Regions from separate parts of the Streptomyces sp. NPDC057900 genome, predicted to be linked through region 2. Evidence: riboswitches for the same ligand, from Rfam matches in the RefSeq annotation. Region 2 holds a riboswitch; each other region holds the start of a gene.
The links. A riboswitch is a leader RNA that binds a small molecule or an ion and turns the genes downstream of it on or off. The one in region 2 is predicted to bind S-adenosylmethionine.
Positions count from the first base shown of each region.

Region 1: it holds a riboswitch for S-adenosylmethionine, as region 2 does, so the genes downstream of both, thrC (threonine synthase) here and ACFVQ0_RS21615 (aminotransferase class V-fold PLP-dependent enzyme) in region 2, are expected to answer to the same signal.
Region 3: it holds a riboswitch for S-adenosylmethionine, as region 2 does, so the genes downstream of both, ACFVQ0_RS01370 (putative leader peptide) here and ACFVQ0_RS21615 (aminotransferase class V-fold PLP-dependent enzyme) in region 2, are expected to answer to the same signal.

Region 1 is NZ_JBHVOI010000002.1:146,639-151,950, reverse strand. Features, by position in the region: gene ACFVQ0_RS07790 (trehalose-6-phosphate synthase) at 1-675, opposite strand, end outside; gene ACFVQ0_RS07785 (glucosyl-3-phosphoglycerate synthase) at 733-1,683, opposite strand; SAM riboswitch class I at 1,836-1,962, shown strand; gene thrC (threonine synthase) at 1,980-3,272, shown strand; gene ACFVQ0_RS07775 (MoaD/ThiS family protein) at 3,304-3,582, shown strand; gene ACFVQ0_RS07770 (cold-shock protein) at 4,015-4,221, shown strand; gene groL (chaperonin GroEL) at 4,540-5,312, shown strand, end outside.
Region 2 is NZ_JBHVOI010000005.1:300,976-306,287, reverse strand. Features, by position in the region: gene ACFVQ0_RS21625 (rhomboid family intramembrane serine protease) at 1-320, shown strand, start outside; gene ACFVQ0_RS21620 (Lrp/AsnC family transcriptional regulator) at 317-598, shown strand; gene ACFVQ0_RS21615 (aminotransferase class V-fold PLP-dependent enzyme) at 662-2,077, opposite strand; SAM riboswitch class IV at 2,251-2,368, opposite strand; gene trpD (anthranilate phosphoribosyltransferase) at 2,453-3,517, opposite strand; gene ACFVQ0_RS21605 (cytochrome bc complex cytochrome b subunit) at 3,644-5,269, opposite strand; gene ACFVQ0_RS21600 (Rieske 2Fe-2S domain-containing protein) at 5,266-5,312, opposite strand, start outside.
Region 3 is NZ_JBHVOI010000001.1:345,338-350,649, reverse strand. Features, by position in the region: gene ACFVQ0_RS01380 (ATP-binding cassette domain-containing protein) at 1-508, shown strand, start outside; gene ACFVQ0_RS01375 (glutathione S-transferase C-terminal domain-containing protein) at 493-1,356, opposite strand; gene ACFVQ0_RS01370 (putative leader peptide) at 1,548-1,658, opposite strand; SAM riboswitch class IV at 1,652-1,798, opposite strand; gene ACFVQ0_RS01365 (amino acid ABC transporter permease) at 2,355-3,359, shown strand; gene ACFVQ0_RS01360 (amino acid ABC transporter ATP-binding protein) at 3,356-4,207, shown strand; gene ACFVQ0_RS01355 (ABC transporter substrate-binding protein) at 4,313-5,312, shown strand, end outside.

The DNA.
Region 1 (5,312 bases), on a different contig from region 2:
GATCTCCGTGCAGCAGCCGATGAAGCCGTCCGCCCAGCGGCGGGTCAGGAAGGCCGCCCGGTCGGCGCCGAGGATTCCGCGCAGCACCTGCTCCGCGATGTCGTCGGGCAGGATCCGGAAGTAGTCGACGGGCGCCCACGGGGTGTGCGAGAAGTGGCCGATGCGCAGGTCGGGGCGGAGCTCGCGGAGCATGCCGGGCACCAGCACCAGGTGGTAGTCCTGCACCAGGACCGCCGCGCCCTCGCCCGCCTCCTCCGCGAGCGCCTCGGCGAAGGCCCGGTTGTAGGTCTCGAAGGACGCCCACCGGCGCCGGAACTCCGCGTCGAAGACGGGTTCCACCGGGGTCTGGTAGAGCAGGTGGTGGATGAACCAGAGCACCGAGTTCGCGATGCCGTTGTACGCGTCGGCGTGCACGTCCGCGTCGATGTCGAGCATCCGTACGCCCGGCTCACCGACCCCGCGCCGCACCGCCTCGCGGTCGCCGTCACCGAGCGCGGCGCAGACCCACATCTTGTCGTCCACCGCGCTCAGGCCCGAGACGAGCCCGCCGCCGCCCCGTTTCGCGTCGAGCGAGCCGTCCTCGCTCAGTGCGTACGAGACCGGACCTCGGTTGGACGCGACAAGAACCTGGGCGGTGGGCTTGTCGGCGGGCTGGGGGACGTGCGCGGAGACCATGCGCGGAATCTAGCCCGATCCCGAACGGTCCAAACGTGCGTGCGGCGGCGGCCCGGCTCAGGCGGCGCGCCGCGAGACGTACTCCTCGATCTCGCGCATCGGCGGCCGCTCCTCGGTGTCCACCGGATAGGTGTGCGGCACGAAGCCGTTCTCGCCGCGCTCGAACTGGGTCAGCTCGGGGCGCACCAGATGGCCGCGGGAGAGCCGCAGCGACGCGGTCCGGTAGATGGCCGCCGCCATCCGGCCGAGCGCCCGGCCGTCCTGGTGGCGGTGTTTGCGGACGCCGACGTCGACCTGGGCCAGCGCGTCCAGGCCGACCGTGTGCAGGGCGTCGACGAGCAGCCCCAGCTCCACCCCGTAGCCGACCGGGAACGGCAGCTGTTCGAGCAGCGACCGGCGTACGGCGTACTCACCGCCCAGCGGCTGGACGAAGCCGGCCAGCTGCGGCCAGTGCAGATTGAGCAGCGGCCGTGCCACGAGTTCGGTGACCCGCCCGCCCTGGCCCGCGGTGTCCCCGAGCGGGCGGTCGTACATCGCCTTGACGAACTGCACGGAGGGGTCGGTCAGCAGCGGGCCGACGATGCCGGAGACGAAGTCGGCCGAGAAGTCCTTGAGGTCCGCGTCGATGAAGCAGACGATGTCACCGCCGGTCACCAGCAGTGACCGCCACAGCACCTCGCCCTTGCCGGGGACGGCCGGCAGCCGGGGCAGGATCGCGTCCCGGTGGATCACCCGGGCGCCCGCCCGGCGGGCCACCTCCGCCGTGTCGTCGGTGGAGCCGGAGTCGATCACCACGAGTTCGTCGACCAGCCCGACCTTCTCCATGAGCTCGCGCCGGATCGTCCGGACGATGTCCCCGACCGTCGCCGCCTCGTTGAGCGCGGGCAGGACGACACTCACGCTCCCCCGCCGCGGGTCGCCGCTCCGGGCGGCCAGGAGCTGCTCCAGCGGGCGGTCGGCGCACGACCAGGAACGCCTGGTCAGCCAGCGTTCGACCTCTTCCAGCACGGTCGATACTCCCTGTATGTGATCCATCTCGCGGTTCGGACGACTATCTCAACAGTCCGGTGCTTCGGTTACAGTCTGAACAACGCAGATGGCCGTGGCATCCCGGGGTCCATCCGCCGATAAACGCCTGGATCGATGGTCCAGTGCCATAGCGCTCATCCAGAGGGACAGAGGGAACGGCCCGTTGAAGTCCCGGCAACCATCCCGCCGACCGCGAGGTCAGGTGGGGACGGTGCCAATTCCGTCTTGTGGCGAAATGCGCCACAAGGAAGATGAGGAGAAAGGGCCTCGCCATCATGGCTGTTCAGACTGTTGCAGCATCCACCGAATCTTCCGTGGACCTCGGTCCCGCCGCGGCACTTTCCTGCCGCGAGTGCGGAGAACGATTCGCACTCGGTCCGCTTTTCGCCTGTGCGACCTGTTTCGGGCCGCTCGAAGTGGCGTACGACCTGCCGACCGGTTCTCCGGACGAGCTGAAGAAGCGCATCGAGGCCGGCCCGGACAACATCTGGCGCTACGCGCCGCTGCTGCCGGTCCCCTCCGACGTCGCGGACAAGCCCAACATCAACCCCGGCTTCACCAAGCTGGTCAAGGCCGACAACCTCGCCCGTGAGCTGGGCGTCACCGGCGGCCTGTACGTCAAGGACGACTCCGGCAACCCGACGCACTCCTTCAAGGACCGCGTCGTCGCGATCGCCGTCGAGGCCGCCCGCGCCTTCGGTTTCACCACACTCTCCTGCTCCTCCACCGGCAACCTGGCCGGTGCGGTGGGCGCCGCCGCCGCCCGCGCCGGGCTGCGCTCCTGCGTGTTCATCCCGCACGACCTGGAGCAGGGCAAGGTCGTCATGGCCGCGGTGTACGGCGGTGAGCTGGTCGGCATCGAGGGCAATTACGACGACGTCAACCGGTTCTGCTCGGAGCTCATCGGAGACCCGCTCGGAGAGGGCTGGGGCTTCGTCAACGTCAACCTCCGCCCGTACTACGGCGAGGGCTCCAAGACGCTCGCGTACGAGATCTGCGAGCAGCTCGGCTGGCGGCTGCCCGACCAGATCGTCATCCCGATCGCTTCCGGCTCGCAGCTCACGAAGATCGACAAGGGTCTCCAGGAGCTGATCAAGCTCGGCCTGGTCGAGGACAAGCCGTACAAGATCTTCGGCGCCCAGGCCGAGGGCTGCTCGCCGGTCTCCGCCGCCTTCAAGGCCGGTCACGACGTGGTCCGCCCGCAGAAGCCGAACACGATCGCCAAGTCCCTCGCCATCGGCAACCCGGCCGACGGCCCCTACGTCCTGGACATCGCCCGCCGTACGGGTGGCGCGGTGGACGACGTGAACGACGAGCAGGTCGTCGACGCGATCAAGCTGCTGGCGCGCACCGAGGGCATCTTCGCCGAGACCGCGGGCGGTGTGACGGTCGGCGTGACGAAGAAGCTGATCGAGGCCGGTCTGCTCGACCCGACGCTCACCACCGTCGTCCTGAACACCGGTGACGGCCTCAAGACGCTGGACGCGGTGGCCGCCACCTCGCAGGCGACGGCGACGATCCGTCCGAGCCTGGACGCCTTCCGCGCCGCCGGCCTCGGCACCAACTGAACCGACCGGGACTCCAGGAAGGACACCCACCATGAGCGTCAAGGTCCGTATCCCCACCATCCTCCGCACCTACACGGGCGGCCAGGCCGAGGTCCCGGCAGAGGGCGCGACCCTCTCCCAGGTCATCGAGTCCCTGGAGAAGGACCACCCGGGCATCGCCGCCCGCGTCCTGGACGACCAGGGCAAGCTGCGCCGCTTCGTCAACGTGTACGTCAACGACGACGACGTGCGCTTCGAAGGCGGCCTGGAAGCGGTCACCCCGGACGGCGCGGGAGTCTCGATCATCCCGGCCGTCGCCGGCGGCTGCTGAGCCCCGGGACCGGTCGGTCCCACTGCGCCGAGTCACCTGAATTGCCCTCTCCGCGACAGAAGCGGAGGGGGCAATTCTGCATGGTTGAACGCGGTAGAGTGTGGGAAGTCCCCTTCGCTGCCCGTGCCCGCCGCATATGAGAATGCGCCTCGCCACGACAAGATGCAGCCAAAGTACCTGAGCCTCTTGCGCCATAAGTCGCCTTTGCCTGGCCCGACTTGCCCAGGAATCTCATGAATTCCTCATATTCGGGTGATCGGTGCGCTTGAGAATTCTCGTCCGATTGACCTGTTGCAGAGGGCAGTTGGACAGATACATTCGGCCGCGGTCGACGCGTTCCGGCGCACGCACCCTCTCCTGTCGGAGGGTGAGTTCTGACCCGGGCCCGCGAAGTGCGGTCCTGTGCAAGGGCCAGTAATAGGGGAGTTAGGCATGGCTCAGGGCACCGTCAAGTGGTTCAACGCGGAGAAGGGGTACGGCTTCATCGCGGTCGACGGTGGTGCGGATGTTTTCGTCCACTACAGCGCGATCCAGATGGACGGATACCGCACCCTCGAAGAGGGTCAGCGAGTTGAATTCGAAATCTCGCAGGGCCAGAAGGGGCCGCAGGCGGACATGGTCAAGCTCGCTGTCGGCTGAGCTCGGCGCGGTCGGCCAACGACACTACTCACGCACGGAGGGCCCGTACCCCTGGGGTACGGGCCCTCCGTGCGTCCTGGGTCCGGTCGCACCCGCCGCCGTCCGGTTGTCCACACTCCGGAGGGGGGCGCTTGCACTCTCGGGGGTCGAGTGCTAATCATTGGGCTTAGCACTCTCCGGGTGAGAGTGACAGAAACTTGGACCGGGCCGGTGAGGCCCGCAGGTCTGCCGGGGCAAGGAACCGGCAGACGGCAGGCCGTCCGTCGCGGGCGCCACTCGGTCCGGAGAATCCACCCCTGTCCGGGAGGACCACTTCATATGGCCAAGATCATCGCGTTCGACGAGGAGGCCCGGCGCGGTCTTGAGCGCGGCATGAACCAGCTCGCCGACGCCGTCAAGGTCACCCTCGGCCCCAAGGGCCGCAACGTCGTCCTTGAGAAGAAGTGGGGCGCCCCCACGATCACCAACGATGGTGTTTCCATCGCCAAGGAGATCGAGCTGGAGGACCCGTACGAGAAGATCGGTGCGGAGCTGGTCAAGGAGGTCGCCAAGAAGACGGACGACGTCGCCGGCGACGGTACGACCACCGCCACCGTTCTCGCCCAGGCGCTCGTCCGCGAGGGTCTGCGCAACGTGGCCGCGGGTGCCAACCCGATGGCTCTCAAGCGGGGCATCGAGAAGGCCGTCGAGGCCGTCTCCGCCGCCCTCCTGGAGCAGGCCAAGGACGTGGAGACCAAGGAGCAGATCGCTTCGACCGCCTCCATCTCCGCCGCCGACACCCAGATCGGCGAGCTCATCGCCGAGGCCATGGACAAGGTCGGCAAGGAAGGCGTCATCACCGTCGAGGAGTCGCAGACCTTCGGTCTTGAGCTTGAGCTCACCGAGGGCATGCGCTTCGACAAGGGCTACATCTCGGCGTACTTCGCCACGGACATGGAGCGCATGGAGTCGTCCCTGGACGACCCGTACATCCTGATCGTGAACTCGAAGATCAGCAACGTGAAGGACCTCCTTCCGCTGCTGGAGAAGGTCATGCAGTCCGGCAAGCCGCTGCTGATCATCGCCGAGGACGTCGAGGGCGAGGCCCTGTC
Region 2 (5,312 bases):
ACCAGACGCTCGTCGGCGCCTCCGGGGCCATCTCGGCGGTACTGGGCGCCTTCCTCTACCTCTTCCCCCGGGCCAGGGTCACCAGCGTGTTCCCGTTCCTGCTCTTCCTCCCGCTGCGCTTCCCCGCCTGGATCGTGCTGATCTTCTGGTTCGCGCTCCAGTGGCTGGCCGCGGAGGGCGCGGGCAGCGGCCCCGGCGTGGCCTATCTCGCCCATGTGGTCGGCTTCGCCGTCGGGTTCCTCTACGCCTGGGGGCGCTACCGGGGTAACGCTAGAGTGAGATCTCCAGCCACGGCCACCGAGGGAGAAAGCCAGCCGTGATCACCGCGATCGTGCTCATCAAAACCAGCGTGGACCGGATTCCCGAGATCGCCGAGGCCGTCGCGGCACTGGACAGCGTCAGCGAGGTCTTCTCGGTCACCGGTACGTACGACCTCATCGCCATGGTCCGGGTGGCCAAGCACGACGATCTCGCCGACGTCATCCCCGGCCGGATCAGCAAGATCCCCGGTGTCGAGGCGACCGACACCCATGTGGCGTTCCGTACGTACTCGCAGCACGACCTGGAGGCGGCCTTCGCCATCGGCCTGGACGGCTGACTTACGTAAACGTGTTCGGCCGGGTACGGAATGGCTTCCGTGCCCGGCCGAACGCGTTGCGGCTCAGTGCTGGGCGGTGCCCCGGTCCGGGACGCAGCGGCCGTCCTCGGTGCGGTACTTCCACTGGGCGCCCTCGCTCACCAGCTCCTTGACCGCCCGCACGAAGCGCTCGATGTGCTCGTCCGGCGTACCGGCACCGAAGCTGACGCGGATCGCGTTGAGCGACTTCTCGCCCGGCTCCGCCTCCGGCGCGCCGCACTCACCGACGTCCTGCGGGTCGCTGCCGAGCAGGGTGCGCACCAGCGGGTGGGCGCAGAACAGACCGTCGCGCACCCCGATGCCGTACTCGGCGGAGAGCGCCGCGGCGAAGTGCGAGCTGTTCCAGCCCTCCACCACGAACGAGATGACGCCGACGCGCGGGGCGTCGTCACCGAACAGCGAGAGGACCTTGACCTCGGGGACCTCCGCCAGCCCGGCCCGGACCTCGGAGACGAGCTGCTGCTCGCGGGCGACCAGGCTGTCGAACCCGGCCTCGGTGAGCGCCTTGCAGGCGGCGGCGATGGAGTAGACGCCGATGACGTTGGGCGAACCGGCCTCGTGGCGGGCGGCGGTGGTGTGCCACTCGACGTCCACCCCGCCGTCGGTGCGCCGGGCGACCTTGCGGGAGGCGCCGCCGCCGGCCAGGTAGGGCTCGGCGTCGCGCAGCCAGTCGGAGCGGCCGGCCAGCACGCCGGAGCCGAAGGGCGCGTACAGCTTGTGACCGGAGAAGGCGACCCAGTCGACGTCCAGTTCACTGATGTCGACGGGGTGGTGCGGGGCGAGCTGGGCCGCGTCGAGCACGATGCGGGCGCCGTGGGCGTGCGCGGCGGCGGCGAGCTCCTTGACCGGCCACAGCTCACCGGTGACGTTGGAGGCGCCGGTGACGCAGACCAGCGCGGGGCGGGTGGGGCCTCCCCTGCTCGAACGAAGCTGAGAGCTTGGGGAAGGGTCGCGGTCGGCGAGCGCCCGCTCCAGCGTGGCGACGGCCTGGGCCGGGGTGCGCGGGGCGTTCAGGTAGGTCACCCGGGCATCGCGCCAGGGCAGCAGGGACGCGTGGTGCTCGGTCTCGAAGACGAACACCTGGCAGTCGGCGGGCAACGCGGCGGCCAGCAGGTTGAGCGAGTCGGTGGTCGACCGGGTGAAGACCACCTGGTCCCCCTCGCGGCAGCCGAGGAACTCCGCGACGGTCACCCGGCTGGACTCGAAGAGGTCCGTGGAGAGCTGCGAGAGGTAGCCGGCACCGCGGTGGACGCTGCCGTAGTACGGCGCGTACGCGGCGACGTCGTCCCACACGCGCTGCAGGGCCGGGGCGCTGGCGGCGTAGTCGAGCGCGGCGTACGTGACCTCACCGCCGGTCACCAGGGGAACCGTCACATCCTTGCCCAGAACGGGCAGCGGGGCACAAATGGACTGGTCGGCGGCAGCGGTGAAGACAGACATGACGAACTCCCGTAACAGGCAGGCGAACTCCGCGTGCCCGCGGATACGCGGCAGCACGGAGGGAGGAAAAGAGGGTGTGCGGAGGAGGGCCGAAAAGCCCTATCGCATTCGCTTGCTCACAGAGGCTCCCTGAGGACCAGGACCCCACGGGTGGACATCTCACGACGTCGAGGGGTCCGCGCTTGCCGCAGACCTCGCTGCCTACGGCCTGGTCTTCACCCGGGGCACCCCGCCACGGACGGAGGGTTGCCGGACAGCGGGCCGGGGCCGTAGTCGCTGTCACTCATGACCTGCCCAGCATCTTGCCATACGTACGGGAACGCGCAAGGCGCAGTCCATGATCCGGACTGCGCCCCGCTGCACCGCTCCGTCTGTTCAGGCGTTGCTGGCCTTGACCCATCTCTCCAGCGCGCGCCCGGCGGACCCGGAGTCGATGGACTCGGCGGCCCTCGCCATACCGGCGACGAGCTGCTCCTCAAGGGTGCCCTCCCCCGGATCCAGCGCGACCAGCGCCGCCGCCGCGTTGAGCAGGACCGCGTCCCGTACCGGCCCCGTCTCACCGGCCAGCAGCCGGCGGGCCACATCCGCGTTGTACGAGGCGTCGGCGCCGCGCAGCGCCTCGACCGGCACCAGGTCAAGGCCGACGTCGCGCGGGTCGAAGGCCTGCTCGCGCACGACACCGTCGCGGGCCACCCAGACCCGGGAGGTCGCGGTGGTGGTCAGCTCGTCCAGCCCGTCGTCGCCCCGGAAGACCAGCGCGGAGTTGCCCCGCTCGGCGAGGACGCCCGCGACGATGGGCGCCATCCGCAGGTCGGCGACGCCGATGGCCTGGGAGCGCACCTGGGCCGGGTTGGTGAGCGGGCCCAGGATGTTGAAGGTGGTCGGCGCGCCGAGCTCCGCCCGCGCCTTCGCCGCGTACCGCAGGGCGGGGTGGAACTTCACCGCGAAGCAGAAGGTGATGCCCGCCTCCTCCGCCACCTCGACGACGCGCTGCGGCGGCAGATCCAGATTGACGCCGAGCTTGCCCAGTACGTCGGAGGAGCCGCTGGCCGAGGAGGAGGCGCGGTTGCCGTGCTTGACGACCTTGGCGCCCGCCCCGGCCAGGACGATCGCGGACATGGTGGAGATGTTGACCGTCTTGGCCATGTCGCCGCCGGTGCCGACGATGTCGACCGTGCGGCCGGGCACGTGGACCGTGGTGGCGTGCTCGTACATCGCACGGACCAGACCGGTGACCTCCCCGACCGTCTCGCCCTTGGCACGCAGGGCCACCGCGAAGCCGGCGATCTGTACGTCGGTCGCCTCGCCGCTCATGATGCGGTCCATCGCCCACGCGGTGTCGTCCGCGCTCAGGTCCTCGCCGCGCATCAGCGGGGTCAGCACGCCGGGCCAGGTACGAGCCGCCACGCTGTCGCCGCCGACCGGGGTCACAACGTTCATGGTCCGCTCCTGGGGTCCACAGCCGATACAGGGATGCGTCCACCCTATCGAGCGCCGGGGACAGCGAAGAGCCCCGTCCATCGTATGGATGGGCGGGGCTCCTGCTGTGGCGATCAGTTCAGGTGATCAGTGGTGGCCGTGGCCCTCGGTGATCTCCTTGTACTCCTCGGGGGACGCCTTGGCGATCTGGCTGTTCTCGCCGTAGAAGCTCTTGCTGAGCTTGGCCCGCGTCTTCTCCAGCGGCGACACCTTGCGCTTGACGCCGTTCTCGTCGACCAGCGGGCCGAGTTCGACCGGCGCGTACTGCTCGTGCGCGGTGAGGGTGTGCAGCTGACCCTGCGACAGCGGCTCGTGGACCTCGACGAACTCACCGTGCGGCAGGCGCTTGATGAGCCCGGACTCGCGCCCGTGCAGCACCTTCTCCTTGTCCCGGCGCTGAAGTCCGAGGCAGATCCGCTTGGTCGCGATGAACGCGAGGACCGGTCCGGCGAAGAAGAAGATCCGGACGAACCACGAGATGGAGTTCAGCGACAGGTGGAAGTGCGTCGCCCAGAGGTCGTTACCGCCGCCCACCAGGCCGATGAAGTACACCGTGATCCACGCGACACCGAAGGCCGTACGCGTCGGGGCGTTGCGCGGGCGGTCCAGGATGTGGTGCTCGCGCTTGTCCCCGGTGACCCAGGACTCGATGAACGGGTACATCGCGATCGCGCCCAGGATGAGCCCGAAGAGCACCAGCGGGATGAGCACGCCCAGGACGAGCGTATGACCCCAGAGGTTGATCTCCCAGCCAGGCATCACTCGGACGAGACCCTCGGCGAAGCCCATGTACCAGTCGGGCTGGGCGCCGGTGGACACCTGGTCCGGGCGGTACGGGCCGATGGCCCAGATCGGGTTGATCGAGGCGATGCCCGCGATGACGGCGATGACACCGAAGACCAGGAAGAAGAAGCCTCCGGCCTTGGCCATGTACACCGGCAGCAGCGGCATGCCCACGACGTTCTTGTTCGTCCGGCCGGGACCCGCGAACTGGGTGTGCTTGTGGTAGAAGACCAGGATGAGGTGGCCCACCAGAAGCCCGAGCATGATGCCCGGCAGCAGCAGGATGTGCACCGAGTAGAACCGCGCGACGAAGTCGCCGCCCGGGAACTCCCCGCCGAACAGGAACATCGAGATGTAGGTGCCGACGATCGGCATCGACAGGATCGCGCCCTGGGTGAAGCGGACACCCGTACCCGAGAGCAGGTCGTCCGGGAGCGAGTAGCCGGTGAAGCCGGTGAACATACCGAGCACGAACAGCAGGAAGCCGAACAGCCAGTTGATCTCGCGCGGCTTGCGGAACGCGCCCGTGAAGAACACGCGCATCATGTGCACGAACATGCCGGCCAGGAAGATCAGCGCGGCCCAGTGGTGGATCTGCCGGACCAGCAGACCACCGCGGACGTCGAAGCTGATGTTCAGCGTCGAGGCGTAGGCCTCCGACATCCGGATGCCCTGCATGGGCTCGTACGGACCGTTGTAGACGGTCTCGGCCATGCTCGGGTGGAAGAACAGCGTCAGATACACACCCGTGAGGATGATGATGATGAAGCTGTAGAGGCAGATCTCACCGAGCATGAAGGACCAGTGGTCCGGGAAGATCTTGCGCATGTTGGCCTTGGCCAGGGAGTAGATCCCGAGCCGGCCGTCCGCCCAGTCGGCCATCTTCTCACCGGCGGGCGCCTTGCGCTTCGTATCGGTCGCAGTACTCATCCGCGCTCCCAGAATGCAGGACCGACGGGCTCTTCGAAGTCAC
Region 3 (5,312 bases), on a different contig from region 2:
GCTCGAATACCGCCTCGGCGGCCGTGACATCAGCGAGGTGCTGGCGATGTCGGTGACCGAGGCCGAGGAGTTCTTCGGCAGCGGCGAGGCACACACCCCGGCCGCCCACCGCATCCTCGACAGGCTGGCCGACGTCGGGCTCGGCTACCTCAGCCTGGGCCAGCCGCTCACCACCCTGTCCGGCGGTGAGCGGCAACGCCTCAAGCTGGCCACGCACATGGGCGAGAAGGGCGGTGTCTACGTCCTCGACGAACCGACCACCGGCCTCCACCTGGCAGACGTCGAGCAGCTGCTCGGCCTGCTCGACCGGCTGGTGGACTCAGGGAAGTCCGTCATCGTGATCGAGCACCACCAGGCGGTCATGGCGCACGCCGACTGGATCATCGACCTGGGCCCCGGCGCCGGTCACGACGGCGGCAGGCTCGTCTTCGAAGGCACCCCGGACGACCTGGTCGCGGACCGCTCCACCCTCACCGGCGAGCACCTCGCGGCCTACGTGGGAGCCTGAGCCGCCGGGTCGACGACGGCCACCCCGCCCGGCACGTCCGGACTCCCCGGAGAGCCTGGAGCTGCCGGCATCTCCGACATCTCCGGTGCCTCCGGGAAGGCGGGGTGGCCGCAGAGGCGGTGTACGTACTCCTTGAGCCGGGGACGGTCACCGAAGGCGCCGACCGGGCCGAGATGGACGAGCGCCACCCACAGGTCCACATCCCCGGCCGTCAGCTCCTCGCCCAGCGCGTAGGGCCGCCGGGCCAGGGACCGGTCCAGCAGGTCCAGAGCCGCCGACCGCTCGGCGGACCCCGCGTGCGGAGTGACGTCCCGGTCCAGCAGCTCGCGCAGGGTCTCGATGCCGTCGGCAAGCTCCGGAGGGCGCAGCGCCGAGGGGCGGGCCTCGTCATGGCCGGACAGCAGGCCCGCCAGATCGCGGAGTATGTCCGGCGTGTGGTTGCTGACGATGCGCCCGCTCCACCGGTCGCACAGCGCGGGCGCCGTCAGCGGACCGTCGTAATGGTGCAGCGTGGCCTCGTACGCGCCACGCAGCGAGGCATACGCCTCGGGTGTCGCGGACGGGTGCCCCAGGAACGTGGTGGCGACCGAGTCCCGGAGACCGAGCAGACCGAGGGTGATCGAGATACGCAGCGAGCGCGGACAACTCGCCGACAGGAAAAGCTCGTAGCGGTGCGGAGCGGGATAGAAGCCGCCGGCCAGACCGACCCCGATACGGCTGTGGATGCGGGAGGACGGTACGGCGATCTTCGGACGGGGATGCGTGGCGCACGGACTCGGGCCGGATGGGACCGAGCCGCACGTGATGGAGCTGCCTGTGCTGGAACTGCGCGAAGCTGTCTCGGGCATGACTCTCCTGTGGAGATCCCTGTGGGAACGAGGAAGCCACCGCCGCCTTGTGGGCACCAGCGGCCGGATGGGGAACGGCTGCGCTCGCGCACCGGTCCGGATCACGACAGCGCGGACGTGCGCGCGTCATCGCACGGCTGACCCGACCGCGTCATCATGACAACGGGCCCGTGCGCCTCGGGTATTCCGGGCTAGTAGGCGCTGGAGACGCGCAGCAGATCGATGTGCAGGCGCCTCGTCAAGCCGTTCCTGGACAAATGCCACCCGTCCCGACTTCCGGGGCCCGCGAGACGCGGGACCACGCTTGCCCCGCCGCACCGGCGGGACCCGGTCGTCACCCGGGGCACCCCGTCGCGGTGGAAGGGTTGCCTGCCAGCGGGCCGGGGCCGATGGACCCCGTGAGCAGGACGGATCCCGTACGGGGGCGCTGACAATCGTGACCGTCCACGTCAGTTTCGGTGCGCCGGGTGACGCCGTCAAGGAGGTCACGGGGGCCATCTCGCCTGTTGGTCACCCGCGTTGACATTCCTGTCGGCCCATGCATAACTTGCGGCGCGGAACGGCTCCGGGCAGCGGCGATACGCCCCGGCTCGCCGGCCGGCGCCCCAGCACACCGCGGAGCGCCGCAGTTGAGGACCGGACGGTGTCCGGCAGGCGCGAGGCCCCGCGGGGCGGATCGGTGACGGTGAGAGCGATGCACGCAGCTGAGGGGATGGCTGCCTGGCGGTCCCGAGGCCGCGTCCTGCTCTGCGCGGACCGCTCCGTCGACCTCCAGCGTGTCAACAGCGCGCTGTGTACGGCCGCTTGTCGCGCCCGCTGTCAAGGCTGACGGCCCGCTGACTCCCTGACGTCCACCGCTGCCGCGGTGCGTCCTCTCCCCGCCCGGCCCCCTGCTCCGCGCCGCGCTGCCCGCGCCCCGCCCGCGTCGTTCCCGACGACTGGCGTGGCGAGGCGCTGCCGTCCGCGGTCCGGGCCGTCCGCATCCGCTGGAGCCCACCGTGAGTGAATCCCCCGGCGTCGCTGTGTCCCCAGGGGCAGCGCCGCCCGCCGGGGCGGCCCCCCGCCCCGGACCACCCGTCGTACCGAAGCCGCCGGTCCCGCAGCGGGTCCGCCCGCTCCTGCGGCCCGGCCGCTGGATCGTCACCGTCGTCGTGCTGGTGCTGGTCGCCCAGATCGTCCACGGCCTGGTGGCCAACCCCTTCTACCAGTGGGACCGGTTCCAGTACTGGTTCCTGCGGCCCACCATCCTCGAAGGCCTGCTCGTCACGCTCGAAGTCGCCCTGCTCAGCGCCGTTCTGGGGCTTCTCGGCGGTGTGCTGCTGGCCCTGGCCCGGCTCTCCCCGAGCCCGGTGCCGCGCGCGGTCAGCTGGATCTACACCTGGCTGTTCCGGTCGGTCCCGCTGATCGTGATCCTGCTGTTCCTCTACAACTTCAGCGCGCTCTACCGGACGCTCAGTGTGGGAGTGCCGTTCGGCCCGGCGTTCTTCAGCTTCGACGAATCACGCCTCGCCACCGACATGACCGTCGCCGTCGTCGGTCTCAGCCTGAACGAGGCGGCGTACGCCTCCGAAGTGGTGCGCGGCGGCATCCTCTCCGTCGACCAGGGCCAGCACGAGGCGGCAGCCGCCCTCGGCCTCCCGAAGCGGTACCGGTTCGCGACGATCGTCTTCCCGCAGGCGCTGCGCTCCATCACCCCGAACTACGTCAACCAGCTGATCGGCCTGATCAAGGGCACCTCGCTGGTCTTCTACGTCTCGCTGCTCGATCTGTTCGGCTCCGTACAGAGCATGGGCAGCACCTACCCCGGCGACATCGTGCCACTGCTGCTGGTCGCCACCGCCTGGTACCTGATCCTCACCAGCGTGGTGTCCGTCATCCAGTTCTACGTCGAGCGGTACTACTCGCGGGGCGCGCTGCGCACCCTGCCGCCCACGCCGCTCCAGAAACTGCGGACCGGCCTGGGCGATCTGCGGGCACGGGTCCGGAAGGAGACAGCGATATGAGCGCGGAGGCGACGACCGGCACAACGGAAGCGGCCGAGCCCACCGGGACACCGGGTCGGGCGGACGCCGTCACGGCGGCCCCGGCGCGCCCCGCCGCCGTCGAGGTGCACGACGTGCACAAGTGGTACGGCTCCCAGCGCGTCCTCGACGGTGTGGCGCTGACCGTCCGTCCCGGAGAGGTCACGGTCGTCCTCGGACCGTCCGGCTCGGGGAAGTCCACCCTCCTGCGGGTGATCAACCACCTGGAGAAGCCCGAGATCGGCCATGTCAGTGTGAACGGCGAGCTGATCGGCGTACGCAGGCACCGGGAGCGGCTCAAGGAGCTGAGCGAGCGCGCCATCCTGACGCAGCGCAGCCGGATCGGGTTCGTCTTCCAGAACTTCAACCTCTTCCCGCACCTCACCGTGCTGGACAACGTGGCGGCCGCCCCGGTCGCGACCGGGAAACTCACCAAGCCGGAGTCCCGGGAGCTGGCCCGCGACCTGCTCGACCGGGTGGGGCTCGGGGACCGGGCAGCCGCCTATCCGCGCCAGCTGTCCGGCGGGCAGCAGCAGCGCGTGGCCATCGCCCGAGCCCTCGCCCTGCGGCCCGGGGTCATCCTCTTCGACGAACCGACCTCCGCGCTCGACCCCGAACTCGTCGGCGAGGTACTGGCCGTGATCAAGGACCTGGCGGGCAGCGGCACGACCCTGCTGGTCGTCACGCACGAGATCGGCTTCGCCCGCGAGGTCGCCGACCGGGTGGTGTTCATGGACGGCGGCCGGATCGTCGAACAGGGCCCGCCCGAGCAGGTGCTGGACCACCCGATCCACGAGCGGACCAGGGACTTCCTGAGCAAGGTGCTCTGAGCCCGCCGACCGTCCCCCTCTCCTGCGTCACACGCGCCGGGCCGCGTCCGACGCGTCACCCCTCGTCTCCGTACACCCTCACCGCACCCGACAAGGACAGCCACCATGCGCACCCCCATCCTCCGCAGCAGACTCCGCCGAGGTGTCGCCGCCTCTGCCGCGTTCGCCTCGCTCGCCGCCGGTCTCGCCGCGTGCGGCGGTGACGGCGACGCCGCGACCAGGACCGGCAGCGCGCCGGCCGGAACGGTCACCGTCGGCGCGCTATCCAACGGCGCCGCCGAGCAGACCGAACTCAAGGTGGTGGAGGTGAAGTCGATCAGCGCCGAACTGCCCAGGTCGGTGGCCGATCGCGGCAAGCTGGTGATCGGCGTGGGCGCGCTGCCCGCCGGATTCCCGCCCCTCGCGTACGTGGGCGAGGACCAGAAGACCCTCACCGGCGCCGAACCCGATCTCGGCCGGCTGGTCGCTGCGGTCCTCGGGCTGGAGCCCGAACTGAAGAACTCGACCTGGGAGAACATGTTCGTCGGCATCGACAGCGGCAAGGTCGACGTGGCCCTGTCGAACGTCACCGACACGGAGGAGCGCAAGAAGAAGTACGAATTCGCCTCCTACCGCCAGGACAACCTCGCCTTCGAGGCGCTGAAGAAGAACACCTGGAACTTCGACGGCGACTACCGGAACCTGGCCGGGCGGACCGTCGCCGTCAGCGCCGGCACCAACCAGGAGCGCATCCTGCTGGAGTGGAAGGCGAAGCTGGCGAAGCAGGGCCGCAAGCTCGACGTGAAGTACTACCAGGACAACAACGCCACGGCCCTGGCACTCGCCAGCGGGAAGATCGACCTCTCCTTCGGGCCCAACCCCGGCATCGCCTACCACATCACGCAGACCGCGAAGACCCCCAACCCGACCCGTAACGCGGGCAAGTTCTCCGGCGCGGGCGCGACGCTCCAGGGACTGATCGCGGCAACGGCGAAGAAGGACAGCGGACTCGCGAAGCCGCTCGCCGACGCGATCAACCACCTGATCAAGAACGGCCAGTACGCGAAGTGGCTCGCCGCCTGGAACCTCTCCAACGAGGCAGTGCCGTCCTCCCTGGTCGACCCGC